DNA from 2 places in the Bradyrhizobium sp. USDA 327 genome. Region 1 is predicted to be linked to the other one. Evidence: predicted binding sites of a transcription regulator. Region 1 holds the regulator's gene; the other holds the start of a gene.
What was found. The regulator PhoB, encoded in region 1, activates phosphate uptake and scavenging genes when phosphate is short. The targets are predictions, from matches to a motif close to TGTCATNNANCTGTCAT.
Positions count from the first base shown of each region.

Region 1 (15,283 bases):
CGTCCGGCTGCGGCAAGTCGACCCTGCTGCGTATCTTCAACCGGATGTACGACCTCTACCCGGGCCAGCGCGCCACCGGCCAGCTCATGCTCGACCACACCAACATGCTCGACCCCAAGCTCGACCTCAATCTGCTGCGCGCGCGGGTCGGGATGGTGTTCCAGAAGCCGACCCCGTTCCCGATGACGATCTACGAGAACATCGCCTTCGGGATCCGCCTCTACGAGAAGATCTCGAAATCGGAGATGGACGATCGCGTGGAGAAGGCGCTGCGCGGCGGCGCGCTGTGGAACGAGGTCAAGGACAAGCTCAATGCCTCCGGCCTGTCGCTCTCCGGCGGCCAGCAGCAGCGCCTCTGCATTGCCCGTACCGTCGCGGTGCGGCCCGAGGTGATCCTGTTCGACGAGCCCTGCTCGGCGCTCGACCCGATCTCGACCGCCAAGGTCGAGGAGCTGATCCAGGAATTGTCCGAGAACTACACGATCGCGATCGTCACCCACAACATGCAGCAGGCGGCCCGCGTCTCCGACAAGACCGCCTTCATGTATCTCGGCGAGCTGATCGAGTTCGACGACACCAGCAAGATCTTCACGTCGCCGACCGACCGGCGCACGCAGGATTACATCACCGGCCGGTTCGGCTGAGGAGACGGAACATGGGTTCTGAACATACCGCAAAGGCTTTCGATACCGACCTCCAGGAACTCACCCGCCTGGTCGCCGAGATGGGCGGCATCGCCGAGCGCATGATCGTCGATTCCGTCGACGCGCTGATCCGCCGCGACGTCGCGCTCGGTCAACGCGTCGTCGCCACCGACGCCGAACTCGACACGCTGCAGAAGCGCATCGAGGAGCGCGCCGTGCTCACCATCGCCCGCCGCCAGCCGATGGCCGTTGATCTGCGCGAGATCGTCGGGGCCATGCGCGTCGCGACCGATCTCGAGCGCATCGGCGATCTCGCCAAGAACATGGGCAAGCGCGTCGCAGCGCTGGAGACGGATTTTCATCCGCTGAAACTGTTCCGCGGCCTGGAACACATGACCGACCTCGTACAGCAGCAGGTCAAGTCGGTGCTGGACGCCTATGCCGCGCACGATCTGCCGGCAGCGATGGCGGTGTGGAAGGGCGACGAGGAAGTCGATGCCATCTGCACCTCGCTGTTCCGCGAACTCCTCACCTACATGATGGAGGATCCGCGCAACATCTCGTTCTGCATCCATTTGATGTTCTGTGCCAAGAACATCGAGCGGATCGGCGACCACGCCACCAACATCGCCGAGACCGTATTCTACATGATCGAGGGTCAGGCGATCACCGACAAGCGGCCGAAGGGCGACATGACGACCTTCGCCACGACGGTGCCGAATACCTAAACGGTGCCGAATACCCAAGGAGCGACGACAACATGGGCGCACGCATTATGGTGGTTGAGGACGAGGAAGCTCTCACCGAGCTTCTTCGCTACAACCTCGAAGGCGACGGCTATGACGTTGAGACGGTGATGCGCGGCGATGATGCCGACACCCGCCTCAAGGAGCACATTCCCGATCTGATCGTGCTCGACTGGATGCTGCCGGGCCTGTCGGGCATCGAGCTGTGCCGGCGGCTGCGCACCCGTCCCGAAACCAAGCAGCTTCCGATCATCATGCTGACCGCGCGCGGCGAAGAAAGCGAGCGGGTGCGGGGACTTGCGACCGGTGCCGACGACTACATCGTCAAGCCGTTCTCGGTGCCGGAGCTGCTGGCGCGCGTGAAGGGCCTGCTCAGGCGCGCCAGCCCCGAGCGGCTCGCCACCGTGCTCGCCTATGGCGACATCGAGCTCGACCGCGACAAGCGCCGCGTGGCGCGTTCGGGCCGGCCGATTGATCTCGGCCCGACCGAATATCGTCTGCTGGAGTTCTTCCTGGAGCATCCCGGCCGCGTGTTCTCGCGCGAGCAGCTGCTCGATAGCGTCTGGGGCCGCGACATCTACATCGACGAGCGCACTGTCGACGTCCACATCGGCCGCCTGCGCAAGCTGCTCAATCTCGGCCGGGAGCAGGATCCGATCCGCACCGTGCGTGGCGCCGGCTATGCGCTGGACGATCGGTTCGCGAAGGCGGAGCAGACCTGAGTTTTGTGGATGTCGAATTAGCGAGCCGCGGCAACAATCTTGGCCGTCATCCCGGGGCGCGCGTAGCGCGAGCCCGGGATCCATAACCACAAGACGTGGTTTGGCGAAGACTCGCAGTAGCCATCTCGCGCAATCACTGCGCCCTGTGGTTATGGATCCCCGCCTCCGCGGGGATGACACCGAGTAAGTCGAGCCGTCATCGTGTGACGGCTGCAGTCAGCTAAATCCGCAAACTCACCGCGTGCCCGGCTTCGCCGGCGCGCGCCGGCGATCCGCTGCGGGTTGATACGCCACGCGCGAATGCTGGGCGCAATAGGGCAGGCCGGAGAGCGCCTTGCCGCCGCAGAAGAAGAAATCCGGGCTCGAGGGATCTCCGACCGGCCAGTGGCAGGTCGCCTCGTTCAGCTCCAGCAGCGACAGCCGCTGGTTCATCGGCACCACATTGTCGTAGGTGACGGGTTCGGCCTCCACCTCGACCTCGAAGGCCTGCGCCAGCGCGGTGTTGCCGCGGGCAACGGGGCGGGTCACCCGCATCATGTGCTGCGCGGGCCGCGCCTTGCGCGGCCGGGGCGCTGCCGACGAAGGGCTCTTGGCGCGGCCGGACAGGCCGAGCCGGTGCACTTTGCCGATCACGGCATTGCGGGTCACATTGCCGAGCTCCGCCGCGATCTGGCTGGCCGAAAGTCCGGCCTCCCAAAGCTTCTTCAGCTGCTCGACGCGATCATCGGACCAGGTCAAAACCGTCATTGCACCCTTTCCCTCGCTGCGCGCCTACCATCCTGGGGCCTTCGCAGCGATTGCCTAAGCCTTGAAAAACCCGTGCGGCCAGAATCCCTTAAGGCTCGCCGGGCGCGCTCAAGACGCCCGAACGTTTACGCCGGTACATGAGGACTTAAGGGATCAGAACTGCTGCACGAGATGTCGTATCTGACAGTCCAAACGCTACAATATGGCGTGACTCCCGCGCAAGAGTCCGCCGACTCGCGTCCACATGTTCCGTGGTGAAAATCCCGCGAAATCGGCACCGCAAGACTACGGATTCAGCGTTTCGCGGGGCTTTCCGGGCGGCATTGACACCCGTCTTGCCAGGCATAAGATAGTCCTACGTGCCGCCCTTAAAAGGCGGCACGTTTCGTTTTCCGGGCCGGTCAATGGTGCGTTGCGTAATGCGCGCGTCACACCGTCCGCAACATTCAAGTGACGTCATGACGAACAGCGCCGCGCCGCATTTGCTCCCCGTTTTCGCCAGGGCCGACCTCGGTTTCGAGCGCGGCGAAGGCTGCTGGCTGATCGCAACCAATGGGGATCGCTATCTCGATTTCACCTCCGGCGTGGCGGTGAATGCGCTCGGCCATGCGCATCCCACTCTGGTCAAGGCGTTGCAGGAGCAGGCGACGAAGCTCTGGCACATGTCGAACCTGTTCCAGAGCCCGGACGGCGAGAAGCTCGCGGCGCGTCTGTGCAATGAGAGTTTTGCGGACTTCGTGTTCTTCTGCAATTCCGGCGCCGAGGCGCTGGAAGGCGTGATCAAGCTGGTGCGCCACCATCACTTCTCCAAGGGGCATCCTGAGCGCTACCGCATGATCACATTCGAGGGCGCCTTCCATGGCCGCACACTGGCGACGCTGGCCGCCACCGGCTCTGCAAAATATCTCGAGGGCTTCGGCCCGCCGATGGACGGCTTCGACCAGGTGCCGCATGGCGACCTGGAAGCTGTGAAGAAGGCGATCGGCCCGCACACCGCTGGCATTCTCATCGAGCCGATCCAGGGCGAGGGCGGCGTTCGTTCTGCGCCTCCCACGTTCCTGAAGGCATTGCGCGAGCTCTGCAATGAGCGCGGCCTATTGCTCGCCTTCGACGAGGTGCAGACTGGCATGGGCCGCACCGGCGAACTCTTTGCCTACAAGCGTACCGGTGTTGTGCCCGACGTGATGTCGCTGGCGAAGGCGCTCGGTGGCGGTTTCCCGATCGGCGCGGTGCTCGCCACCGCCGACGCTGCGCGCGGCATGGGGCCGGGCTCGCATGGTTCGACCTTCGGCGGCAATCCGCTCGCGATCTCGGCTGCGAACGCCGTTCTCGACGTCATGCTCAAGCCCGGCTTCTTTGACCACGTGCAGAAAATGTCGCTGCTGCTGAAGCAGAAGCTCGCCTCCGTGATCGATCGCCATTCAGATGTCGTCAGCGAGGTGCGCGGCGAGGGGCTCCTGATCGGCATCAAGGCCGTGGTGCCCTCGGGCGATCTCGTCGCGGCGCTGCGCGCCGAAAAATTGCTCACCGTCGGAGCCGGCGACAATGTCGTGCGCTTCCTGCCGCCCTTGATCGTTACCGAGGCGGAGATCGAGGACAGCGTCGGGCGGCTCGAACGCGCCTGCACTGCGATCTCGTCCAGCCAGACCAAGCGGGCGGCAAGCTGATGAGCAAGACGCCCAATAAAGCTCCAAAGCACTTTTTGGACATCAACGAGCTGCCGCTGTCGGAGCTCAAGAGCATGCTCGCCGCCTCGTCCGCCATGAAGGCGAAGCAGAAGGCGCACCAGCCGGTCAGGCCGCTCGAAGGCAAGACGCTGGCGATGATCTTCGAGCGACCCTCGACGCGGACGCGGGTGTCGTTCGATGTCGCCATGCGCCAGCTCGGCGGCGAGCCCATCATGCTCACCGGCGCCGAGATGCAGCTCGGTCGCGGCGAGACCATCGCCGACACCGCGCGGGTGCTGTCGCGCTATGTCGACGCCATCATGATCCGCATCCTCAATCACGAGGCGCTGCTGGAGCTCGCGGCCTATGCGACCGTGCCCGTGATCAACGGCCTGACGCGGCGGTCGCATCCCTGCCAGGTGATGGCCGACCTCATGACCTATGAGGAGCATCGCGGCCCGATCGAGGGCAAGACGGTGGCCTGGACCGGCGACGACAACAACGTGCTGGCGTCCTGGGCGCACGCCGCCGAGCGCTTCAAATTCCAGCTCAACGTCGCAACACCTCCGGAGCTCGCGCCGAAGAAGGCAATGCGCGACTGGATCAAGACGTCAGGCGCGCCGATCGTGCTCGGCACCGATCCGGAAGCCGCCGTGCGCGGCGCCGATTGCGTCGTCACCGACACCTGGGTGTCGATGGGCGACAAGGAGGGCGAGCACCGCCACAACGTGCTCAAGCCCTACCAGGTCAATGCCAAGCTGATGTCGCTGGCCAAGCCCGATGCGCTGTTCATGCACTGCCTGCCAGCCCATCGCGGCGAGGAGGTCACGGATGAAGTGATCGACGGTCCGCAATCGGTCGTGTTCGACGAGGCCGAGAACCGCCTGCACGCGCAGAAGGGCATTCTGGCCTGGTGCTTCGACGCGGTGAAATAGCGGGGGCGTGTGGTGGCGTTGCTGTCGCCCCGCGCGCCGCTGTCGTCGCAGATCAGCGCTCGCTCCGCTCGCTTGTCCGGAACGATAGCGGAATATGTGGTGGTAGCCGCCCCCTTCCATTCTCAGCCCTCCGACCCCAGATAACGCGCCATGGTTTCCCAATCCCCTGACATGAAAACCGGGCCAGAAGGCCCGGTTCGCGCACCATCGGCGGTTCCGATCGACGACGCCGTGCTGCCTTACGAGGTCGATGCGCTCGATGTGCGCGGGCGGCTGGTGCGGCTCGGCCCGGCGCTCGACGATATCCTGACCAAGCACGATTATCCCGCACCCGTCGGCAAGCTGCTCGGTGAAGCCATCGTGTTGACGACGTTGCTCGGCACCGCGCTGAAATTCGAAGGTCGCTTCATTCTCCAGGCTCAGACCGACGGTCCGGTGTCGTTCCTGGTCGTCGACTACATGGCGCCGGATCGCCTGCGCGCCTATGCCCGCTTTGACGCCGAGCGCCTCGGCGAGGCCAAGGACGCTGGCATGCAGTCTGGCACGCTGCTCGGCCGCGGCCATCTCGCCATGACCATCGACCAGGGCCCCGACATGAGCCGCTACCAGGGTCTGGTTGCGCTCGACGGCGGTAGCCTGGAAGACGCCGCGCACGAATATTTTCTCCGCTCCGAGCAGATTCCGACGCGCGTGCGCCTTGCGGTCGGCGAGGAGTGGCGCTCGAGCGACGGCGGCAAGCATCGCTGGCGGGCCGGCGGCATGCTGATGCAGTTTCTGCCGAAGGCGCCGGAGCGCGCCCGGCAGGCCGATCTGCATCCCGGCGATGCGCCTGAAGGTGTCGAAGTGCACAGCGTCGCCGAAGACGACGCCTGGGTCGAGGCGCGTTCGCTGATGGAGACCGTCGAAGACGTCGAGCTGATCGATCCCGAACTCTCGGGCGAGCGGTTGCTCTACCGTCTCTTCCACGAGCGCGGCGTGCGCGTGTTCAATCCGCAGGTCCTCAAGGCGCAGTGCTCCTGCTCGCGCAATGCGGTCGCCTCGATGCTCAAGAGCTTTTCGCCGGACGATCGTGCTGCAATGGTCAAGGACGACAAGGTCGTCGTCACCTGCGAGTTCTGCTCGTCGGTGTACCAGTTCTCGCCCCACGAGGCGGGCGTGGAAGACGCCTGACGCGGCATCCTCGCAAGGACGATGTGGGGCAGCTCGCCAAAGGTTCGGACATCGTAGGGTAGGCAAAGTGGAGCGTGCCCACCATGTCCTGCGATGACCGGAATGGTGGGCATGGCGCTTTGCGCCTCTGCCCGCCCTACGACACCGCGCTAAAGCGCGATGCGACTAGGATGAATCGTCATCGCGGCTTAGGTTGTTGTTTCAGCATGATCTTTCGGAAAACCGCTGTGCACTTTTCCGGATCATGCTTTAGTTCAACACCCGCTTGTTGTCGGGACTGTCGAGCGAGAACGTCGGCACGTCGATCTCGAAGCGCTCGCCGGTTTCGCTGACCATCTGGTAGCGGCCGGTCATGAAGCCCGAGGCGGTCGAGAGCGGCACGCCGGAGGTGTATTCGAAGCGCTCGCCGGGCGCCAGGATCGGCTGCTCGCCGACCACCCCCTCGCCCTTCACCTCCTGCTGGCGGCCCGAGGCATCGGTAATGATCCAGTGCCGCGTCTTGAGCTGCACGGTCTCCTCGCCCGAATTGGTGATGACGATGGTATAGGCCCAGAAATAGCGCGAGCGGTCGGCCGACGACTGCTCCGGAACAAAGTTCGGCTCGACGGTCACTTCAATCTGGCGGGTCACGGCGCGGTACATGGTTGCTATAATAGCCAAATCCGTCCCGGGAACCAAACGCCACAGACGGCTTTGGCGACATCGTCCCGCCAGAATTCGAAGGGAAGGACACCCCAAAGGGAGATTCCCTTATATGATCCGGGCCGCTTTGCGAGACGACGGCGGGACCCTTACATTCTTTCAACGTCGCGTTTTGCGGAAGGGTTTTTAGGCCCCGATGACCATTGCCGACCAAGTGACGGGATCGACGATCGCGGGGACCGCGGAGGCCAGACCCGCAGGGACCAAGCCGCGCGCCGCCGCGCCGGCCATCACGCTGCCCGCCATCGGCGAGCGCGAGCTCCGGCTCGATCTGTTCCGCGGGCTCGCGCTGTGGCTGATCTTCATCGACCACCTGCCGCCGAGTCTGTTGACCTGGTTCACGATCCGCAATTACGGCTTCAGCGACGCTACGGAGATCTTCATCTTCATCTCCGGCTACACCGCCGCCTTCGTCTACGGCCGGGCGATGCTGGAGAGCGGCGTCGTCATCGCCACCGCGCGCATCCTGCGCCGGGTCTGGCAGATCTACGTCGCCCACGTCTTCCTGTTCACGATCTTCCTTGCCGAAATCTCCTACGTGGCGACCAGGTTCGAGAACCCGCTCTACACCGAAGAGATGGGTATCATGGACTTCCTCAAGCAGCCGGACGTCACCATCGTGCAGGCGCTGCTCTTGCGCTTTCGTCCCGTCAACATGGACGTGCTGCCGCTCTACATCGTGCTGATGCTGGCGCTGCCCCTGATCCTGTGGTCGATGAAATGGCGCCCCGACGTCACCCTCGGCCTTTCGGTCGTGCTCTACGCGGTCACCTGGGAGTACGATCTTTATCTATCGGCCTATCCGAACGGCTTCTGGGCCTTCAATCCCTTTGCCTGGCAATTGTTGTTCGTGTTTGGAGCATGGTGTGCGCTCGGAGGTGCGCGCCGCATGTCGCGTATTCTGTCGTCACGCGTCACGATGTGGCTGGCGATCGCCTATCTCGTCGCGTCGTTCTACGTGACGCTGACCTGGTATGTGCCGCAGCTCTCCCAGTTCATGCCGAAGCTGATCGAGCAATGGATGTATCCGATCAACAAGACCGATCTCGACGTGCTGCGCTTCACGCATTTCCTGGCGCTGGCCGCGCTCACGGTGCGCTTCCTGCCGCGGGACTGGCCGGGCCTGAAGTCGCCCTGGCTGCGGCCGCTGATCCTGTGCGGCCAGCATTCCCTCGAGATCTTCTGTCTCGGCGTCTTCCTTGCTTTCGCCGGCCACTTCATCCTGGCCGAAGTCTCCGGCGGCGCAGCCATGCATGCCTTGATTAGTCTCTCCGGAGTGCTGATCATGTGGGGGGTGGCCTGGGTCATTTCGTGGTACAAGCGCGTGGCTGACAAGAGCGGTGCGAAGACCAAAAACGCCGTCGGCAACGCCGATCTGGCGGGAGGGGGCTGATGAAGGCGAAGGTTCTCCTGAGCCTGACCCTGCTATGCGGTGGCCTCGCCGCGCCTGTGGCGCGTGCGGGCGATCCTGCGCCCACGGCTTCCCCTGCGCCCGCTTCCTGCGAATTGCCGGCCTATCTGCTGACCAGCGAAAGCGCGTTGCCCAAGGTCGCCGCCGCCGTCAAGGCCGGCAAGCCGCTCGAGATCCTGGTCATCGGCAGCCGCTCGACGACCATTCCATCTTCGGAGAACAGCTCGTACCCCGCGCGCATGGAGGCGATCCTCAAGGAGAAGCTGCCGCCGCCGGAGGTGGTACATGTCTCCGTAGAAATACAGAGCAAGAAAACGGCAGAGGAGACCGCCTCCACTTTCGTTAAGCTGATGGAAGCAAAAACGCCTACGTTGGTCATCTGGCAGACCGGGACCGTGGACGCTATCCGAGCGAGCGATCCCGACGAGTTTCGCAGTGCCGTCACCGAAGGGGTTGCTGCATTGCAAAATGCGGGGGCTGACGTCGTCTTGATGAATCTGCAGTATAGTCCACGCACTGAAACCATGATCTCGGCGCAGCCTTTTCTCGACAATATGCGGGTGGTGGCGCAGGAGCACGGTATCCCGCTGTTCGATCGTTTCGCGATCATGCGGCAGTGGAATGATCAGGGTCAGTTCGACCTGTTCAGCCCGTCCCGCGGGCCCGAGCTGGCGAAACAGGTCCATGATTGCCTTGGCCGGGCGTTGGCACAGTTCGTGATCGACGCAGCCCGTCTCGAGCCGGCCCAGCAGCAAAATTGAGGTCTAGCGTTAATGAGTTCTCTCTGCCCTTTTTGCCTGACGACATGGCTGGCCGCGCCTGCAGCCGCGGCGCTGTTGTTGCTGACGCCGGCCCCGCAATCGCATGCCCAGACGGCAGCCGCACAGGCGACACCCGCCCCCGCGCAGTCGGCTGATCCCGCTTCCGCTTCGCCCTCCCAGACCACCGTCGCTGCGACGTCGCCCGAGCAGCGCGGCATCACGGCGCGCGCCATCGACAAGGTGAAGCAGGCCGCCAAATCCGCCAGCGACATCTTCAACCGTGTGCCCTGCCAGCCGCCGAAGGACGGTTCGAAGGCGATGGGCTCGCTGCCGCACGTTGCTGGCAAGCTCGTCGCCGGCCTGCCCGTCGTCATCGTCGCGTTCGGCTCGTCGTCGACTCAGGGATTCGGCGCGAGCTCGCCGGAGTTCAATTACCCCAATCGTCTCGCCGCGCAGCTGCGCCGGCACTATCCGACCGCCGACATCAGCGTCATCAATGCCGGCGTCGGCGGCGAGGACGCCCCCGAGATGATGAAGCGCCTCCAGACGCAGGTGATCGACATGCATCCGGATCTCGTGATCTGGCAGGTCGGCACCAACGCCGTGCTGCGCAATCTCGATCCCGGCGAAACCGCCAAGATGGTGGAGGACGGCATCAGCCGCATCCAGGCCGCGGGCGGCGCCGACATCGTGCTGGTGGATCCGCAATATTCGCCGGCCGTCAACCAGCGCGCCGAGAGCGCCGGCAAGATGGTGAAGCTGCTCAACAAGGTCGCCGAGCTCCGTCACGTCGGAATCTTCCCGCGCTTCGAGGTGATGCGCGACTGGCATGAGAAGCAGGCCATTCCGGTCGAGGGCTTCGTGATCGCCGATGGCCTGCACATGAACGATTGGGGCTATGCCTGCTTCGCTCAGCTGTTGGGTGACGACATCATCCGTTCCGTCGGCCAGATCAAGCTCGGGGTGAACGTGCCCGCGGACGTGCGGACGTACCGGCCGATGTAGAGAGAACAGGGGATGGCGAGTAGCGAATAGGGATCCATTCGCCACTCACTATTCGCCATTCCCCCTTCACGCCTTCTCCAGCGCCGCTGTCAGATCCTCGATCAGGTCGTCGGCATGTTCGAGCCCCGCGGAGAAGCGAATGAACCCCTCGCTGATTCCGAGCGCGGCACGGTCCTCCGGCTTCAGGCGCTGATGGGTCGTCGTCGCCGGATGCGTGACGAGGCTCTTGGCGTCGCCGAGATTGTTCGAGATCTTCGCAAGCTTCAACTCGTTGAGCACGCGGAACGCGGCCTGCTTGCCGCCCTTGACCTCGAAGCCGACCAGGGTCGAGCCGCCGCGCATCTGCTTCTTCACCAAAGCTGCCTGCGGATGATCGGCGCGGCCGGGATAGACCAGCCGCGAGATCTTCGGATGGCTCGCCAGCACCTCGGCGATGCGCGCTGCGGTATCGGTCTGCGCGCGCACGCGCACGGCCAGCGTCTCCAGGCCCTTGAGCAGGACCCAGGCATTGAACGGCGAGATCGAGGGGCCGGTCTGGCGCATGAAATTGTGGATGTGCTCGGCGATGAAGGCTTCCGACGACAGGATGATGCCGCCCAGGCACCGGCCCTGGCCGTCGATATGCTTGGTCGCGGAATAGACGACGACGTCGGCCCCTAGCGCGAGCGGGCTCTGCCAGATCGGAGTTGCGAACACGTTGTCGACCACGAGCCGCGCGCCGCCCTTGTGCGCGATCTCGGCGATCCCGGGGATGTCGAGCACGTCGAGGGTCGGGTTGGTCGGGCTCTCCAGGAAGAACGTTTTCGTGTTGGGCTTCAGCGCGCGCTGCCATTGGTCGAGATCGAGCCCGTCGACCAGCGTGGTCTCGATGCCGTAGCGCGGCAACAAGTCCTGGATGACGTAAAGGCACGAGCCGAACAAGGCGCGCGAGGCCACGACGTGATCGCCGGCCTTGAGCGGTGCGAGGATCGCGGTCGTCACCGCGGCCATGCCGGTCGCGGCCGAGCGGGCGGCTTCGGCGCCTTCGAGCTCGATCATGCGGCGCTCGAACATCGCGATGGTGGGGTTGGAGTAGCGCGAATAGATAAAGCCGGGATCCTCGCCCTTGAACCGCGCCTCGCACTCCTCGGCGCTGTTGTAGACGTAGCCTTGGGTGAGGAACAGCGCCTCCGACGTCTCGCCAAATTGCGAGCGCAGGGTCCCGGAATGGACCAGGCGGGTTTCGGGACGGTAGTTGGCAGGCGACTTCGACATAGGACCCTCCGACATGACCATTCGATGCGCAAACGGTCACAAAAAAACCGGCCTGGATATCTCCACTGGCCGGGATCACAGAGGTCCCCGGCCTGTTTAGCGACTTATTTAACGTGGCTGCAAGCCGGCCGGCTCAAATCACCACGGGATAAGTGATGCTCATATTCCGCAATGCCCTTTCCGTCAAGGCGTCCATCGGCTAGCCGTAAAAGGCTGTTTTTCCCGTATGTCGGGATGCAAGAGAGCCCTGATGAGGACCCCCGGTTGACGTTCACGGTCGCCGCCGACGCCAATGGTATCCTGCCCGACCGCATGATCGCGGCGATGGCGGAAGCGGGGCTCATCCTGCCCGAATACGACTTCGTCGAAAGCCAGATCCAGCCGGCGAGCCTCGATCTGCGCCTCGGCGATATCGCCTATCGCGTCCGCGCGAGCTTCCTGCCCGGTCCCGGCGCCACGGTCGCCGAACGCATCGATGAATTGAAGCTGCACGAGTTCAGCCTTGCCGACGGCGCGGTGCTGGAGACCAACTGCGTCTACATCGTGCCGCTGCTGGAAAGCCTGGCGCTGCCGCCGGAAATCGTCGCGGCAGCGAACCCCAAGAGCTCGACCGGTCGGCTCGACGTCTTCACCCGCGTGATCGCCGACGGCACCCGCCGCTTCGACATGATCGGCGCCGGCTATCACGGCCCGCTCTATGCCGAGATCAGCCCGAAGACCTTTCCGGTGCTGGTGCGCGAGGGCTCGCGCCTGTCGCAGGTGCGTTTCCGCACTGGTGATGCCATCCTCAATGCCGACGAGCTCGAGGCGCTGCATGCCGCCGAGCGCCTCGTCGACATCGACGATGCCGACCTCTCCGGCGGTGTCGCCGTCTCCGTCGATCTCTCCGGCGAGAAGGCGAGCGGCTTCGTCGGCTATCGCGCCAAGCGCCACACCGGTGTCGTCGACGTCGATCGCCGCTCCGGCTATGCGGTCGAAGACTTCTGGGAGCCGATCTCGGCCCGCCCCGACGGTAGCCTGATCCTCGATCCCGGCGAGTTCTACATCCTCGCCTCCAAGGAAGCTGTGCAGGTGCCACCCGACTACGCCGCGGAGATGGTGCCGTTCGATCCATTGGTGGGCGAGTTCCGCGTGCACTATGCCGGATTCTTCGATCCCGGCTTCGGCTATGCCGGCGCTGGCGGGCAGGGCGCGCGCGCCGTACTTGAGGTGCGCTCGCGCGAGGTGCCGTTCATCCTCGAGCACGGCCAGATCGTCGGCCGCCTCGTCTATGAAAAGATGCTCGCCCGCCCCGACGCCATGTACGGCCAGCGCATCGGCTCGAACTACCAGGCGCAGGGCCTGAAGCTGAGCAAGCATTTTCGGGTGTAAGTGTCAGCAAGTGCTGCGCGTGAACCATGGCTCAAAGCGGCGGCTTCGGCCGTGGCGGCTTCGGACCAAAGGCGCGTGCCGTATCGCGCTGCGGACGGTTCACCTTGGATAGTACGAGCTGTCGCGCATACTCCTTGTCGCCGGCGTCCTTGTATTGCGGACTGGTCAGTGCCGCCATCAACGCCACCACGTCGTCGATCTCGGGCTCCGTCAGCGCCAGCGGCTGGATGTCCTCATCGAGCCACGCGTCAGCGACGCCGTCGCCCTTGTTGTAGTGATCCATGACGTCCCACAGCGTTTCCATCGATCCGTCGTGAAAGTAGGGCGCGGTCACCAGGATATTTCGCAGGCCGGGCGTCTTGAAGGACGCAATGTCGCCCGGCCGCTTGGTGATCAGGAAACGCCCCAGAACCGACATTTCGTTCGCGATCGCCGCGTTGTCGACATCCGGCGCACGTCCCTGCGCCAGCTCGCGCTCGGCCTGCTCCGCCAGCGCACCGACGCGATGCCGAAGGATGCCGATGCCGATGTTGTGAAAATCGTGATCGGTGAAGACAGTTGGATCGCGCTCTTTATCCGTCAGCGCATGGCAAAGATTGCAGCGCGCCTTGTTGTTGAACAATTCCCAACCACGTTTGGCCGAACCGCTGATCGCATCCGCATCTCCAGCGATGAAATGATCGAAGGGCGAATCGAAGGACGCGAGCGTCCGTTCATAGGCTGCAATGGCGCGCAACATGTCCTGTTCGTTGACGCCGCGGCCGAAGGCCTGCATGAACTGGGCCTGATAGTCCTTGTCGCCTGCGATCCTGGATACGGCATCGCCGATGCTGGCCGAGCCCATCTCGAGAGCGTTGGTGATCGGCAGCGCCGCCTGCTGCTCAAGCGTGTCGACGCGACCGTCCCAGAACTGCGACTTGTTGTAGAGCGCATTCAGCACGGTCGGGGCGTTGCGTTGGCCAGCGCGCCCATGGATGCCGATCGACACTGGCCTGCCGTCGGTGAAGGCGCGTGCCGGATCGTGGCACGTGGCACAGGCGATGGTGCCGTCGCCCGAGAGCTGGGCGTCGAAGAACAGCTTCTGTCCCAACGCAACCGTCGCAGGTGCAAGCGGCGTTGCCGGCGGGATCACTGACGCTGTCAACGCCGCGGGAAAACCGACCTGATCCCGCGAGCGCGGCTCGGCGAGTGGCCCTTGCCCAGGCAGCGGCGGCGGTTGCCCCGGCGCCAGCGCTGGCGGTGGACCGACCGCGCTGTCTTCGTCCGCCGCCGATACGGGAAGCAACGGCAAGATCTGCGACAGGAGCAGGAGAACAGCCAGCGATATTGCGCGCATCCGATAGCCTTTGTTCTCGGGATAAGTAAGAAAACTAACACGAAAGGTCCTGAACGTCATGGTGAGCGAATCGACGAAAGCGTATCGAGATTGCTCCAAGCCGTAGACGAGCGAAGCGATATCCGGGATGATCTGAGGAAGGATCCGGATATGGCGTCGCTCATCCGGCTACTTTTCTGGATCGCCGATCTGGTCGGGCATGACGGCCGCGCGCGTGGCTCGGTTGCGTCGCCTCTCGCGCAATGACACAGTCCGTTACAACAAATCCATCGGGAGCAAGGCATGAGGAGCGAAACAGAAGCCACGCAGGAAGCGCAATGGAAGCGCTGGCGCGCGGTCGCAGACCTCTATCACGCCTACTTCACCGGCCTCATCCTCACCGTGGTGACTCGGCGCGGGACAGCGGATGCCGCGGAATTCGTCTTCCGCGTGTTCCGTCGCCAGCAGCAGGAGCGTTTCCTGCCCGGGCTCGAGAAGCTCGGGCTTAAAGGTCTGCCGCCCGCGGTCGCGGCTGCCCAATATCACTATCTCTCCAACTGGATCGGCGGCGTGCACGTCGAGTACATGTATGAGAGCGACACCAAGGCCTGGATCCGCTATCCGCCGCCGCGCTGGATCTGGAGGGGCACCGCGATCTGCGGCGTGCCGGGCGAGGTCTCCAGCGCGATGCTGCGTGGCTGGCACGCCAACAACGGCGTTGCGCTTGGTGATCTCAGGCTCGGCTTCGTCTGCACCAAGCAGAGCGTCGATGGCCAGGATGGGCTCGAAGGCTATTATCATCAGTACGACCATCCGCTCGAGCCCGACCAGCG
Region 1 covers NZ_JBGCCW010000001.1:7,580,817-7,596,099, forward strand. The annotation lists gene pstB (phosphate ABC transporter ATP-binding protein PstB) at 1-644, shown strand, start outside; gene phoU (phosphate signaling complex protein PhoU) at 656-1,372, shown strand; gene phoB (phosphate regulon transcriptional regulator PhoB) at 1,405-2,112, shown strand; gene ABIA42_RS35720 (GcrA family cell cycle regulator) at 2,347-2,859, opposite strand; gene ABIA42_RS35725 (aspartate aminotransferase family protein) at 3,318-4,526, shown strand; gene argF (ornithine carbamoyltransferase) at 4,526-5,461, shown strand; gene ABIA42_RS35735 (Hsp33 family molecular chaperone) at 5,612-6,631, shown strand; gene apaG (Co2+/Mg2+ efflux protein ApaG) at 6,881-7,273, opposite strand; gene ABIA42_RS35745 (OpgC domain-containing protein) at 7,470-8,726, shown strand; gene ABIA42_RS35750 (SGNH/GDSL hydrolase family protein) at 8,726-9,505, shown strand; gene ABIA42_RS35755 (SGNH/GDSL hydrolase family protein) at 9,518-10,510, shown strand; gene ABIA42_RS35760 (O-succinylhomoserine sulfhydrylase) at 10,577-11,764, opposite strand; SAM riboswitch at 11,840-11,919, opposite strand; gene ABIA42_RS35765 (2'-deoxycytidine 5'-triphosphate deaminase) at 11,999-13,135, shown strand; gene ABIA42_RS35770 (cytochrome-c peroxidase) at 13,167-14,471, opposite strand; gene ABIA42_RS35775 (hypothetical protein) at 14,754-15,283, shown strand, end outside.

Region 2 (15,283 bases), 3.3 Mb from region 1:
CGATGTTGTAAAGCGAGGTCGCCGACAGCGCGCCGGCGGAGGCAAAGGAGAATTCCGAGGCCAGCCCGGCGCCGACGAGCTGAATACCGGTCGTGGTGTAGATGTTGGTCTGGTTCGAACCGTCTGTGGTGACGCGCACGTCGACATATTTCGACAGCGTGTTGATGGCCTGGTCACGCTGGTCCATCAGCGTGGCGGCCGAGGGATCGTTGACCGACAGGCCCTGAAGCCTGGTGTTGATGTCGGCGATCTGCTGCATCGCCGCGTTGGCGGCTCGCGCCGAGTTGCCGAGATCCTGCTCGACGTTGGAGCGCAGCGACTGGATGCCCGTGGTGGTGACGTTGAGCTGCTGCGCCAGGGCCTGCGCCGCGCCGAGCGCGACGGTCTGCGCCGACGACGCCCCCGAACTGGTCGAGAGCGCCTGAAGCGCCGTGGTGAACTTGTTCAGCGCGGCTTCGAGCGTGCCGCTGTTGCCGGGCGTGCCATAGACACTCTGAAGCTGCTTCAGGATGTTGGCCATCTGGTCGGCGTAACCGCTGCCGCCGGTCTCGGTCCGCAGCTGGTTCAGCACGTAGCTGTCGAGCTCGCGGCTGACACCGGTGGTCATCACCGTCGAGCCAAAGTCTCCGGTGGTGACCTCGATCTGGTTCGGCGTCTGGACGACGTAGCCCGGCGTCTGCGAATTCGCGACGTTCGATGAGACGATCGAGAGCGCGGCCTGGTTGGCACGCAGGCCGCTCATCGCGCTGGCGAGGGCTGAACTCAAACCCATGTCACTGACCCGCCTTTGGTTACGTTACGCGCCGATCAGCGCAATACGTTCAAGAGATCCTGCACCATCGAATTCGCGGTCGTGATCACCTTGGTGTTGGCCGAATAGGCCTGCTGGGTCACGATCAGCTTGGTGAATTCGTCGGCGATGTCGGTGTTGGATCCCTCCAGCGACGAGCCGCTGATGGTGCCCGAGGCGCCGTCGATGGCGTCTCCCGACTGTTCAGTCGCAGCGTAGGCGCCGCCGTCGAGCGCCTTCAGATAGTTGGTGCCGTTGAAATGCGACAGCTGCACCTGAGCGAGGTTGAGGTTCTGGCCGTTCGAGAAGGTGCCGACCACGACGCCATTGTTGTTGACGGCAACCGAGCGGAGCTGACCGGCGGCATAGCCGTTCTGCGTGATCGTGTTGATGGTCACCGCGCCGCTCGTGCTGGCATATTGCGTCAGCCCGCCCGAGGAGATGTTGAAGGCGACCGAGCCGAGCGACTGACCGCTGACGGTGACGTTGTTGATGGTGATGCCCGAGCCGCTCGGCGAGGTCAGCGAGCCGTCGGCGGCAAAGGTGAAGGTCTGACCGGTGTTGACCCAGCCGACGGTCGTGCCGGTTGCGTTCGGGTCGGTCTGGTAGAACAGGTTCCAGCTATCCGAATGGCCCGCGCCCAGCGAGGCACTATCGGTCTTGGCCCAGCGCAATTGCAGGTTCACCGGCGTGCCGGCGGCGTTGTAGGCGGTCACCGCGCCACCGCTGATCGATTCCTTGGTGAACGTGGCGATGTCGTTGCCGATCACGCCGCCGGTGCCGGCCGTGCCGCCGCCGTCGCGATTCTTGGTGATGGTCGAGGTGAAGCCGAGCGCGGAGAAGGCAGCGCTGTTGGAGCTCGACACCGACAGGTTGGAGACAGTGCCGGTGTTCAGCGTGATCACGCCGCCGCTGCTGACCGACGACCCCGAGGCGCCGGAGAGCGCGTCGATCTTGCCGAGCAGGGTCGTGACGTTGTCGGTGATGTTGATCTGGTTCGGTCCCGCGGCGCCCGAGTTCATGAATGTCAGCGTCTGACCGTTGACCGTGATGGTGTCGCCGGCGGAGAAGCCGGACGAGAGCACCTGGGCGCCGCCGGCGGTCGCAGTGCCGCTCAGCACGGTCGCGCCCGAGATCGCGGGCGAGGACAGCACGTTGCCGCCGCGCGTCACGCTGCTGATGCCGAGCGCGGTGGCGGCCGTGCCGCTGCCGACCGCGACGTCAGTGCCGGTGCCGGTCGAGATCTGGATATTGCCGCTGACCGAGAGCGAAGCGGTGACGCCGGCGCCGCCTGCAGTCTGAATCGCATTCAGGATGTCGGCCACGGTCGCCGTCGTGCCCGCACCGAGACCGATCGTCGTATTGCTGCCGACGGTCGAGACCGTGGTGCCGCCGTTGAACGTGATGGTGTTGCCGTTGATGGTCAGCGTCTGGCCGCTCAACGCGGTCAGAATGCTGGAGGCGAGATGTGTGCCGGCGGCGTTGTCAAGGGACGTGGTTGTCGAGGCGACCGCCGACGAATTGTTCTGGAGCGCAACCGTGCCCGTCGCCGCCGTCGACGAATAGGCCGAGCGGATGTTGCCGGTTGCAGCCGCGCCTGACACCGTTGCGTTGGCATAGGGCGCCGGCGGCGTGCCGACCGGCAGCGGGTTGGCGGCGAAATCGGACGGATTGAGCCCACCGGCCGCCAGCAACGTGCCGGTCGAGGCGGTGGTTTTCGCCACCGTGTTCGGCTGGGTCGGCAGGTTCGCCGCGTACTGGATCGAGGTGGTCGCCTGCGCCGGAATGAAGTTGTTCTGGAATTGCAGGACGTTCGCCACGCTGCCGGTCGGGTTGCCGGTCTTCGGGTCGACCGTGACGCCCATCAGGTAATAACCGGCGCCGTTGACCAGGTTGCCGTTGGCATTGAGCTGGAAGTCGCCACGCCTCGTGTAGTAGGTGACCCCCGTGAACACCGGCACGTTGTCGACGACGCCGCTCGCCTTCTGGATCGAGAAGAAACCGTCGCCGGTGATCGCCATGTTGGTGGCGACGGTAGAGGATGAGATCGTGCCCTGCGTGGTGATGGTGGCCTTCGCGTTGGCCTGCACGCCGCCTGCGACCTGCTTGCTCGGGACGGATGAGTCGGGAATGAGGTCGACGAAGCTGGTGCCGATGCCCTTGTAACCGGTGGTGGATGAGTTCGCGATGTTGCCGGAAATGTTCTGCAGCGCGAACGACTGCGCCTGCAGGCCACCCACCGAGGTGTTCATTGCATCGAAGATACCCATAACTTTGTCTCCAAATCCGATCCCGGCGGCCGGTCGACCATGGCCGCAGTCGGGAGAGACGTCGCAAGGCCTATGCCAATGCAGGGATCTTTAGGAAATCAATGACTTAAACAAAAAGGCCCCGGTCGGACGACCGGGGCACAATTGCCGGGCCGGCAACAATTGCCGGGGCGAGTGTCATTCCGGAGCGATGCGTCAGCATCGAATCCGGAACCTCGAGATCCTCAGGTGCGCGGTTGCACCATCGTTCGGTCCTGCGGACCGTCCGGGAATGACGACGAGAAAGACTTACGTCGCCGACGCCGCCGCGGGATGGAAGACCAGCCCGAAACCGTCGATGCAATAGCGCAAGCCGGTCGGCTTCGGACCGTCGTCGAAGACGTGGCCGAGGTGGCCGCCGCAGCGGCGGCAATGCACCTCGGTGCGGACCATGCCGTAGGTCCGGTCCTCGGTCTTGCCGACATTGCCCTCGATCGGCTGGTAGAAGCTCGGCCATCCCGTGCCGCTCTCGAACTTGGTCTCGGACGCAAACAGCGGCAGGTCGCAGCCGGCGCAGGCGAAGATGCCCTTGCGGTGCTCCTTCAGCAGCGGGCTTGAGCCGGGCCGCTCGGTGCCGTGATTGCGCAGGATCTCATATTGCTGCGGCGTGAGCTGGGCACGCCATTCGGCCTCCGTCTTCACAATCTCGAACTTTTCCGCGGCCTTCTCGCCGGCCTCGGCGGGGGATGCTCTCAGCCAGCGAAAGGCCGAAAGGCCAAACAGGCCGGCGACAGTCGTCAACAGGATGCGGCGGTCAACCATCTCATTCTCCGTGCGCGGGGAGTCCACGCCCTGAGATACGGGCTCTAACGGTCGACGTTACACTTCCGGGCGGGATTTTTCTTGGCGCTTATCGCGAGATGCCGGCTTCGTGAGGGGCCGGTTCCGTGCCCTGTTCTATGTTGCCCTGTTCTGTGCGTTGGGCCGCAGGTTTCGGCGGCGAGGTTGGCCGCGGCCGAACGCCGGGCGGCGGACGGCGCGGGCCGGTGCCGGCGGCCCGGTTGGCTTTGGCGAGGCGGGCCTCGCGTTCCCTGTCCTTGAGCCTGGCACGTTCGCGATAGCGGGCGAGCGAGCCCGCCGCGGCGGAACTCGCCCTGCTCCAGATCCCGACCAGCTGGCCCGCGACGCGCCCCGTGGCGCCGCCCGCCCAGACCAGCTCGAACGGCGAGAACAGCCGCCAGCGCTCATCGCCCCGCAGAATGCTGCGCGCGATCATCTGTCCGGCCATGGCGGAGGTGTTCATGCCCTGGCGGCCGAACCCGCTCGCCACCCACAGGCCTTTGCGCAACTGGCCGATCTGCGGCATGCCGTGCACGGTCTGGCCGGTGGCGCCGCCGAACATGTCGGTGATCTCGACATTGCCGAGCTCGGGAAAGATCGTGCGGATCCGCCGCCTGACGGCGCCCGCGAAGCGCTGCGGACGTGCCGCCCAGGTGGTCTCCGGGCTCTCCCATATCAGCCGGTCGCCGTCGACGATCTTGAAATGATCGACGCCGTCGGAATCCATCACCGATCCCTTGAAGGCGATGATCTCATGAAGGCGCTCGCCGAGCGGCGCGGTGATGCCGGCATAGCGCCAGACCGGCAGCAGCGTCTCCGAAAGGCGCTTCAGGGGCGCGCCGAGATGAATGTTGCCGGCGAGCACGATGTGGGTTGCGCGCAGCCGTGCCGAGGGTGTGACGATGCGTTTGCGGATGCCGGAATGATCGATGCTGACGACCGGCGTGTCCTCGAAGATGCGGGCGCCTGCCCGCCGCGCCAGCGCCGCAAGGCCGTGCACATATTTCCGGCCGTCGACCTGGAACGCTTTGGGATAGTACACGCCGTGGAAGTAACGGTCGGTCTTGAGCAGCCCGCGGACGCGATCGGCCTGCCAGCCCTCGACCTCGGTATCGAAATCCTCGTTCAGCATCTGCAACCGGCTGATCAGCCGGTCGCCGGTATCGACGTTGGAGACCTCCAGCACGCCCTCGCTGAGGCCGATTCCCGGCATGTTCTCTTCCGTGGCGTTGGCGCGGACGAATTCTGCGCCTTCCTTCGACAGGGCCCACAACTCGCGCGCGTCCTCGAAGCCGATGCGCTCGATCAGGTCGGCGAGCGGCAGCGCGAAGCCAGGCATCACGGTGCCGAGCTGGTTGCCGGAGGCGTTCCAACCGATATGACGGCCCTCGAGCACCGCGACGCTGGCCCCGAGCCGGGCCGCCTCCAGCGCGATGGAAAGGCCGGCAAGGCCCGCGCCGATGACGCAGATGTCGGCGTCGAGATCGAACGACAGCCGCATGCGGTCGCGAAGACCGGCTTCTTCCTGGGACACGCTTGTGAAAGTCTCGCTCATGTCGTTTTCTTAGAGCATGATCCGGAGAAGTGTGCAGCGGTTTTCCCTCGCGACGAACGCAAAATGCGTTTGTGCGGAGATCATGCTCAAAACAATAACTCTAAAGCGCGATGGCGATTCGTCCCAATCTCATCGCGCTTTTGGACCTGTCCGGCGCTTGTCACCTTGTTCTCGACCCGCGCCCGTAGATTATTCTGGACACACAACGATTCGAGAATGCCATGCGCCGTTTGATGCTGCTGCGTCACGCCAAGACCGAGACCGACGCGCCGAGCGGCCGTGACCAGGACCGCCGGCTCGACGAACGCGGCCACAAGGATGCTGCGCGGATGGGCGACTGGATCGCCGCCCATCCCCCCTTCCCCGATACCGTGCTGGTGTCACATGCCGTGCGGGCCCGGCAGACCTGGGACATCGCCTGGGAGGCGATGAAGGACCGCGTCCCCGTGCCGCAGGTCGAGATCCTGCCGGAACTCTACGGCGCCGATTCCGCGGAAATCCTTGAAGCCATTCGCACTGCAACCGCCCCGGCCGACCCAAAGCGGTTGCTGCTGATCGGCCACAACCCCGGCATGCACGAGGTCGCCCTGATGCTGATAGGCGGCGGCGACCCGGCCGGCGCCAAGGCGCTCAGCAACAACCTGCCCACCGCGGGGCTTGCGATCTTCGACTTTGACGTCAAGGATTGGGGTGACGTGGCCTACCGCCGCGGCAAGCTGGTGCTGTTCGTCAGCCCCAAGCTGCTTCGATCGGGATGATCGCGCGACCTACGGCAAGACGTGCTGACCGAAAGATATGGAGGCGCAGATGTTCAAGTCCATCCTCGTGCCCATCGACCTCGCCGACACCGATCTCGCCAAGCCGGCGATCGCAACCGCGGCGACGCTGTCGCAGACCTGGAGCGGCACGGTGCGCCTGCTCAACGTGCTGCCGATGACGCCGGTGATGCTGGCCGAGTACGTACCGGCCGATTTCGACGAGCAGCAGCGTCAGACCTCGGAGGAGGCCCTCGCCATCGTCGCGCGCGAGTCCGGCATCGAACCGAGCCGCATCTCCAGCGTGGTGCGCCAGGGCGGCATCTACCACGAGATCCTGGAGGAAGCCGCGCAGATGAAGGCCGACCTGATCGTGATGACCTCGCACCGGCCGGCGATGCGCACCTATTTCCTCGGCTCCAACGCCGGACACGTCGTGCGCTACGCCAAATGCTCGGTGCTGGTGGTCAGGCACTAGGCACCCATCGATCCCCGTCATTGCGAGTGCAGCTCGTAGCCCGGGTGAGCGAAGCGATACCCAGGACAGCTCACGCCGCTTCCCCGGATGTCGCTTCGCTCATCCGGGCTACGAGACTTTGCGTTTCCTGTCGGGCAAACCCCCAAGATGCCGGTCAATCCGCTTCACCGAAAATATTCCGCTTTACCGAAATTCGGAAACGGCGTATGTGTTGCGCGACCCGGCCCAAGGAAGAGGGGCGTATCGCGATCGTCACGAACGCGGGCCGGACGGCGGTGGACGTGGGTCACATCGGCGCGAAGGGTTTTGCAGGGCAGGCAACTGTGAGCAAAGCCGTCGCGCACACGACCGGTGTGATTCCAGCGTACGGCAAAATCGTGTGGTCCTGGCGCCCGGGGTCTGTGCGCCAAGTGTTGCGGTGATGTGGCGGCCCGACCGGGCACGCGCGTCAGTCATCCGCAAGGCGACGGGGGCAATAGTGCATCGCTCCCCGGGGAGAGCGCGACATAAGCCGTAAAACCACTGCGCAGGGAAGGCCGGGATGTCCTGGCTTCACCTGTATGCCGCTGTGCAGATTTTCTGACTGCAAACCTCGCACAGTGGACCGCGGGTGCCAGCCGGCTCCCGGCCTTCCCTGCGCCCTCTTTCATTTCAGAGGGTGAGGCACTGAGGCAAAGCTCGGGCGAGATGAGCCGCGAGGATGCGAAGGTGTGTCTGCAATGAAGATGCGAATGACAGGTGACCTGCCACGCAATGCCGATGTTGAGGCCGTCCGCGCCAAAACGAAAGTTTCGTGCCTCGGACGCTGCGCAGCACGAAGTGATGCGCTGCCGAGCCGGGGCCCATGCCGCAGCGAGTGCACGACTTGCCGGGTCCTGGCTCTGCGCCGCAACGCTCACGCGCTGCTGCGCGTCCGGGACACGGGAGTGGGGGTTTACAAATACCGCGTCAGCTCGGCCTTGAACTGCCCGTACACCGCGTCCTCGATCTGGCTGCGCGTGATGCCGATGTCGCGCAAGGCGCGATCGTCGAGCTCGTTCAGCGTCTTGACGGCGGAGCGGCGCTCGATGCGGTCGAACAGCGCAGTGACGCCGTGAGCGAGCGTACCGAAAAATCCGCCCGACGAGGATGGGCGTAAACTCCGCCCGGCAGTTTGCGAGATCGTGGTCATTTTCTTCTCCGGCCTGTCGTCCCGCGCGGCGAAGCAGTGTCGTTGGCGCGGACGCTGTCAGCGCCTGCACCTCATTTGCCGTCGGATTGCTCTCGCTCTCCTCGGCTCAATCGCGGAACTTGATGGAACTTAAATGCTCCGGTACACTTCTCGGAGCAAGCAAAACATTGCTCTCGGTGCAATAATGTCCAAGTTCGAGTACGTGAAGCTTGCCGATGCCATTGCGGCCGATATCACTAACGGCACGTTAAGGCCCGGCGACCGGCTGCCGCCGCAGCGCAATTTTGCCTATGACCGTGGCATCGCGGTCTCGACCGCGAGCCGGGTTTATACGGAATTGCTCCGCCGCGGCCTCGTGGTCGGCGAGGTCGGCCGCGGCACCTTCATCTCCGGCGACATCAGGCGCCAGGTCGAGACGACGCGCGAGCCGGCCGAGGCGCGCATCAATTTCGAGGTCAACTACCCGCTGCTGCCGCAGCAATGGGCGATGATCGCCAAGAGCCTTGCGGGGCTGGAGCGCGTCGACGCACTGGAGTCCGCGCTGCGCGTTTCCACCAGCACCGGCACCAGGAGCGCGCGCAATGCGGCCGCCGCCTATCTCGCGCGCAAGGATTTTGCGCCGCAGGCGGACCAGATCTTCTTCACCGCCAACGGCAAGCAATCGCTCGCGGCCGCGCTTGCGGCGCTCGTTCCGACCGGCGGCCGCTGCGGCGTCGAGGCGCTGACCTATCCATACGTCAAGAGCATCGCCGCGCGGCTAGGTGTGACGCTGGTCCCGATTCCGATGGACGAGCACGGCGCGCGGCCGGATGCGATCCAGAAGGCGCATCGCGAGGCGCACCTGTCGGCGCTGTATCTCCAGCCCATCATCCAGAATCCGCTCGGCGTCACCATGAACGCGACGCGGCGCGCCGACATCATGCGCGTCGCCGAAAAGCTCGATCTTCCCATCATCGAGGACACCGTCTACGGCTTCCTCGCCGACGACACGCCGCTGGCCGCGCTCGGACCGGACCGCTGCATTGTGATCGACAGCCTGTCCAAGAAGGTCGCGCCCCGGCCTCGCGCTCGGCATCCTGGTCGCGCCGCCTCACTTGCGCGAAAGCGTCATGAGCGCGGTCCGCACCGGCGGCTGGATCGCCTCCGGCCACGCGCTGGCGGCCGGGCAGCGGCTGATGGCCGACGGCACCGTCGCCGAGCTGACGCGCCTGAAGCGCATCGACGCGGCGCGCCGCCAGCAGACCGCCGCAAGGCTGCTGGCCGGCTACCAGCTCGCCGCCGATCCGCGCTCCTATCATCTCTGGCTGACGCTGCCGCCGCACTGGCGCTCGCAGACCTTCGTCGCCGCGGCGGCAAGGCGCGGCATCGCGCTGACGCCGTCCTCGACCTTCGCGATCGCGCATGGTCATGCACCAAACGCGGTGCGGCTCGCCCTCGCCCCGCCGTCGCCCGAGCAGCTCGATTCCGGCCTGCGCACGATCGCCTCGCTGCTCGGCACCAAGGAAGAGGATTTCGACTCGACGGAGTAGCTCAGACCTCCGGCCAATCCGCGATAAAGCCCCTCGCCTTGTAAGGCTCGATCTTGTCCCATTCGTGCAGCATGCGGCGACGAAATTCGACATCGGTATGCCAGAGCGCACGCGGCGTCTCGAAGCTATCGACAGTGAGCAGCATCTTCTCGACCTCCGGCCAGTGCCGCTGAAGCGTCATCGGGTAACGCCGCGCGGTCCAGGTGTTGCCGAGGCAGATCACGCTGCGGATGTTCTGCCGTCCGAGCGCCGCGTCGATGATCGGCAGCGAGAAGATCACGTTCTCGCCGGTGTTCATCGCGCGATGCTCCTCGAGGATAACGTCGCCCGGAATGCCCGCCGCAATCATCGCTGCCTTGATGATCGTGCACTCGGATTGCTCCGAGCCCGGCGTTACACCGCCGCTGACAATCGACCAGCGGAACAGACCCTCGCGCCAGAGCCTTGCGGCAGTGTCTGCCCGCAAGCCAACATCTTCGCGGGTGCCGAACATGAACAGCAGGTCGGCTGGCCGGAGCGGCGTGTCGATCAGATGCGTGCGATTGATTCTGGCGATCTCCTCTGCCGTCGGCAGACGGCTGCTGCGGTCCATGACTGACATGAATGCAAGATGCGACGCCGGCGCCGCGAGGCGAAGTCACGTTTGATTGCGGCCGATTGCACTTAAGGCAGCAGAGCCTTCGGCACGCGATCGAAACTGTAGCTCTGCGGCTGATTGCGCCGCACGAAGCCGCCGACCTGCCAGGCGAACAGCGCGGCAAAGCCGACAATGAACAGCGCGCCGGCGAACTCGCCGATCAGAAGCGCGCGGATCAACAGCCCCGTCATCGCCACCGTCAGCACCGCCAGGAAAGCCAGCGCCGCCGCATAGGTCTTGCGGCCAAGGCCGGCGCTCAATTCGGCCCGGCTGCCGGCCTGCGCCATCCGCGCGTGCAGCGCGAGAATGAAATCGCGGAAGCCGCTGTCCTGCGGCGCCATCAGCGCCGCGGTCTGCCAGCTCGTCGAGAGGATCACGATGCGCCCGCCGCCGGTGCGGCTGACATCGGCACGGAAGCGGTGCTGTTGCATCGAGACCGGGCGGAACGACAGCCGGATCGCCGAGATCTCGTCGTAGCGCCACAGGCCGGAGCGTCCGGCGATGTGCCAGGACAGCCCCTGCTCCGTCAGCTCGAAACGATGCGCCGACCCGATCAGCGAGGCCTTGTAGGCGTAGCTCGTGGCCGAACCAGCTTCAGCTCCCGGCATATCGATCACAGGTCCCGTTCGCGATCCGCTTGCGCGATCGCCCTCGCCCATCCTACAAGCGAGGCATGGCTGAGACGACGTTTTTTCCGCGCCGGCTGATTCTCGGCGCCGCTATGATCTCCGGCGTGCTGCTCGCGCTCGCGGTCCACATGCTGGGCGCCCGCTATGGTCTCGATCTCGGCGGCCTCTGGCGCTCCGACACGCATGAGTTCATGCCCGCGGGCGCGGCGATCGCGTGGTGGCTGATCGCCACGGTCGGCTTCTCCGGCGGTTATTTCACGGCGAGCCTGATGCAGAGCGCCGTCTCCGGACAGATCCCGCACAGGATGCGGCAATTCCTGATCGCGGTCGGCGTGCTGCTGCTTGCGGGAGCAGGCCAGGCGGCCTCGGCGCCGAGCCCGATCCCGACCGTCTCGGGCGTGCTGGCCGGGCTCGCCGCGCTCTGCCTCGGTGCCGTAATGGCGTTTTGCGGCGCGCATTTCGCGTTGCGACGCGGCTGACCTGCTCTGTCTCCCACGCCAGCGCGCTCATCGCATAGACGTCAAAAGAAAGCGCCGCGCGTGACCGCGCAGCGCTTTCCCGGCTGCACCGTGACGGCTAGCTCGCCGCGCGCAGATTGACCTTGCTCTCGGCGAGCGTCGTCAGCTTCTTGTCGGTCGCCTTCTCCTCCTCCAGCGTCTTGGCGAGGACGCTGGCGCAGTCGTTGCGGCCGAGCTGCTTGGCCCAGGCGATCAGGCTGCCGTAGCGCACGATCTCGTAGTGTTCGGCGGCCTGCGCGGCGTTGATCAGTGCGGCGTCGAGCACCGCCTTGTCGGCGACTTCGCCGGCGGTCTCGTCGGCTTCCTCGATGATGCCGTCGATGGCCGGGCAGTCGACCGCCTTCACGGCGACGCCGTGCATCTTGAACACTTCCTCAAGTCGAGCGACGTGCTCCTTGGTTTCCTCGAGGTGCGTCAAAAAGCCCTGTTTCAGCTGCGGATCGGTGGCCTTGCTTGCCATCTTCGGCAGCGCCTTGGTGAGCTGCTGTTCGGCGTAATAGATGTCCTGAAGCTGATGCACGAACAGGTCGTTCATGGTTTTGATGTCTTTTGTGAACAGTCCCATCGTTCCGATCCTCTCGGGTTTCGGGAACACGGCGGCGCCGGCTTGCACGAAAAGCCGCGTATTCCGCCATGTTCGATTGCTAATGAAGCCTAACGAGCACGTGGCATCGACGTTCCAAAAAGCGCCGAAGCCGCTTGCGCTGGAACAATGCGGACGGCGCCAGGATCTGAAATCGTGTCGGCGCACCAAACGCGCGAGCGGCGCCGGTTTCACGACTCATATGCTTAACGCGCATCCGATGTGAACCACGTATGACAAAAGTGGCCGCCCAACGCAGAACCTATTGTTGTCAAGGGCTGCACAAGCCGCTGATTTTGCCTTAAATGAACTTGATCATGCCTAGCGATCGATGCCTGCCTTTGGCCATGATCGCGTCCGACCGGCCAATGCCTGGCCCGGTCGGTCTTTGCCCCCCGCCGGGAGGATGAATGCACGGACTGCTGCCCGCGCTGAAACGCGGCTTCAAGAGATGGATCGGCTGGCGACGGCTCGGAATTGCCGCGAGCATCTTCATCATCGCCTTCGCGATCACCACGCTGGTGCGGACCCTCAAGGGCATCGATACCGGCGTCATCCTGACTGCGTTGACGGAGATTCCCCGCGGCAATATCGGGCTGGCGGCGATCTGCGTCTTCTTCGCGTTCTGCACGCTGACCTTCTACGACTTTTTTGCGCTGCGAACGATCGGCAAGAAGCACGTGCCCTATCGCATCGCGGCGCTCTCCAGCTTCACGTCCTATTCGATCGGCCACAACATCGGCGCGACGGTATTCACCGGCGGCGCCATCCGTTTCCGGATCTATTCGGACTACGGGCTCAACGCGATCGACGTCGCCAAAATCTGCTTCCTGTCGGGCCTGACCTTCTGGCTCGGTAACATCTTCGTGCTCTCGATCGGCATGGCCATCCATCCGGATGCCGCCTCCGCGATGGATCAGCTCCCCTCGTCGATCAACCGTCTGATCGCTCTCGGCGGCCTCGCCTCGATCGGCGCCTATCTGGTCTGGCTCTGTATGGGCGACAAGCGCCGCGAGCTCGGCCAGAAGGGCTGGAAGGTGGTGCTGCCCTCGGCCCCCCTGACGCTCGTGCAGATCCTGATCGGCGTGGTCGATCTCGGCTTCTGCGCCACGGCCATGTACCTGTTGATGCCGGCCAACCCGCCGATCGACTTCATGTCGCTCGCGGTCGTGTTCATTCTGGCGACCCTGATCGGCTTTGCCAGCCACGCGCCCGGCTCGATTGGCGTGTTCGATGCTGCCATGCTGGTGGCGTTGCCCGAATTCGGCCGCGAGCAGCTTCTGGCAACGCTGCTGGTGTTCCGCATCCTCTATTTCGTGATCCCGTTCGGCCTCGCCATCTCCATCATGGGCACGCGCGAGCTCTGGATGAACGTGGTCGAGCCCTGGCAGGAGCGGCGGCGGCTGGCCGAGGCCTGCGCGCAGGCCAACCTGCCCAAGCAGGTGACACCGATGGAGCGCGAGCGGTTGCTGCGGCAGGCCAACAAACGCTAAGTCAGCCGGCGCAGACAAAGGTTGCGGGCGGCGGAGCAATGCTCTCTTATTTCCGCCTCAACTTTGCCGTTGAAGACCCGGGCCATGATCCCTCTATCCCTACGTACTCTCGCCGCGGGCGCTCTGCTGCTCGCCGGGCTTTTGACCGCCTTGCCGTCCGAGCGCGCCGCCGCGCAGGATGCGGGGGCCATGCAGATCGATTGGGAGGTGCGTAACCGCTTCCGGCTGTTCCGCGAGGAACGCGACTTCCTGCTCCATGTCGAGAACGCGCGCAACCGCAGCATCCTCGCCGCCGAGCAATCGCTGGAGCTGCAGAGCGAGGGCCGCGGCTGGGCCCGCAACATGGTCAACCGGCTCTGCATCGACCTCCAGGGCCGGGTCAACCAGCCCTGTACCCGCGACAACGTCAAAGAGAACTACATCACCCCGATCGACCATCCGGTGACGGTGCGACTGACCGGCGCGGTGCCGGTGGGCGCCACCTGCGCCTGGTCGTTCGACGACGGCGACGGGCCGCAACAATCGACCTTCGACTGCGCCGAGCCGATCAATCTGCGCGTCCGCTACGGCAGGCAGACGGTCGCGACCGTCGATGTCTCCGCCGGCTCCGATCCGACCCAGCGCCTCCAGACCGAGATCCGTGTCCGCGACATTTTCGTCGCTGGCCTCGGGGACAGCATCGCCTCCGGCGAGGGCAATCCGGACCGGCCGCTGGCACTCTCGGACGAAGGATTTTGCTTCCGCTCCTATCTCGGTACCGCAGGCGCACAGTACTACCGGCCGAGCCGCCACGGCTTCAAGGGCGGCCGCGCCTGCGAGGCGCCGGATACGCTCGCCAACTGGCAGCGCTACAGCGCGCTCTGGTTCAACGCGCCCTGCCACCGCTCGCTCTATAGTTACCAAGCCCGCACCGCGCTGGCGCTCGCGGTGCGCTACACCCACATCGCCGTGACCTTCCTGCCGCTCGCCTGCACCGGCGCCAGCATTGCCGACGGGCTGCTTGGCTCGCAGCGCGCCCGCGAATGCCCGCCCGGCAAGACCGGCGTCTGCAACACCAGCGTGAACGCGCAGGTCGCCGAGCTGCGCGAAGCGCTCACCGCGGCAAAGAAGCGCCAGCCCGATCGGACGCTCGATCTCGTGCTGCTTTCGGTCGGCGCCAACGATGTCTACTTCTCCGGCCTCGTCGCCGACGTCATCGTCGACACCGCGACCGAGCGGACGCTATTCCGCCGCTCCGGCGTGATGGCCAGTGTCGATGATTCCCGCGATGCGCTGACGCGTGAGCTGCCGCAAAGCTTCGTCAAGCTGCGCGAGGCGTTGAAGCCGCTCGTCGGCGGCGACCTCTCGCGCGTCGTCTATGTCTCCTACGCTAATCCTGCGCTCGCCGACGGCGGCGTGCCCTGCCGCGGCGGCCGCGCCGGCTTCGACATCCATCCGTCCTTCAACGCCGATCCGCAGCGCCTTGCCCGCGTCTCCACCTTCGTCGACACGGAATTCCTGCCGCAGCTGAAAGGGCTCGCCACCTGCACCCGCGGTGCGCTGTGCCGCGATCCCGAATCCGACCGCATGACCTTCGTCGATGCGCACCAGGCCACGTTCGCCGATCATGGCTTCTGCGCCCATTCGGGCAATGACCCCGAATTCGACCGGGCTTGCTTTGCCGAGAACGGCCAGAGCTTCAATCCGGACATTGTCAGCGCAGCGAGCCAGCCGATGCTGTGCGGCCGCGGCGCCTCGGAATATCGCGCCTACCTGCCCCGCGCGCGCTGGATCCGCGACGCCAATGACAGCTATTTCGCAGCGATGACCTATCCGCAGGGCTTGCCGGCCGCGAGCCAGCCCACCGACATCCACGACGCGACCTGGGGCGTGCTCTCCGCCGTCTACGGCGGCGCCGTGCATCCGAGCGCCGAAGGCCACGCCGCGATGGCGGATGCGGCGCTGCCGGCCGCGAGCGCCGTGCTGGGGCTCGATGCGGTGCCGCCCGGCGTAACGCGCGGACTGCTCGCGCCGCTGCTGCCGGGCGCGCGGCAGTAGCGGCGGGCACCGTTGCTTC
Region 2 covers NZ_JBGCCW010000001.1:4,316,849-4,332,131, forward strand. The annotation lists gene flgK (flagellar hook-associated protein FlgK) at 1-772, opposite strand, end outside; gene ABIA42_RS20310 (flagellar hook-basal body complex protein) at 808-3,060, opposite strand; gene msrB (peptide-methionine (R)-S-oxide reductase MsrB) at 3,349-3,861, opposite strand; gene ABIA42_RS20320 (FAD-binding oxidoreductase) at 3,950-5,434, opposite strand; gene ABIA42_RS20325 (histidine phosphatase family protein) at 5,656-6,192, shown strand; gene ABIA42_RS20330 (universal stress protein) at 6,242-6,667, shown strand; gene ABIA42_RS20335 (DUF1127 domain-containing protein) at 7,602-7,838, opposite strand; partial or broken gene ABIA42_RS20340 (PLP-dependent aminotransferase family protein) at 8,023-9,367, shown strand; gene ABIA42_RS20345 (YdcF family protein) at 9,369-9,968, opposite strand; gene ABIA42_RS20350 (hypothetical protein) at 10,031-10,612, opposite strand; gene ABIA42_RS20355 (hypothetical protein) at 10,678-11,112, shown strand; gene ABIA42_RS20360 (ferritin-like domain-containing protein) at 11,210-11,716, opposite strand; gene ABIA42_RS20365 (YbhN family protein) at 12,145-13,227, shown strand; gene ABIA42_RS20370 (hypothetical protein) at 13,312-15,264, shown strand.
Region 2: ABIA42_RS20365 (YbhN family protein) is a predicted target of PhoB. The motif match lies at 11,957-11,973, and genes of this name have one in related genera.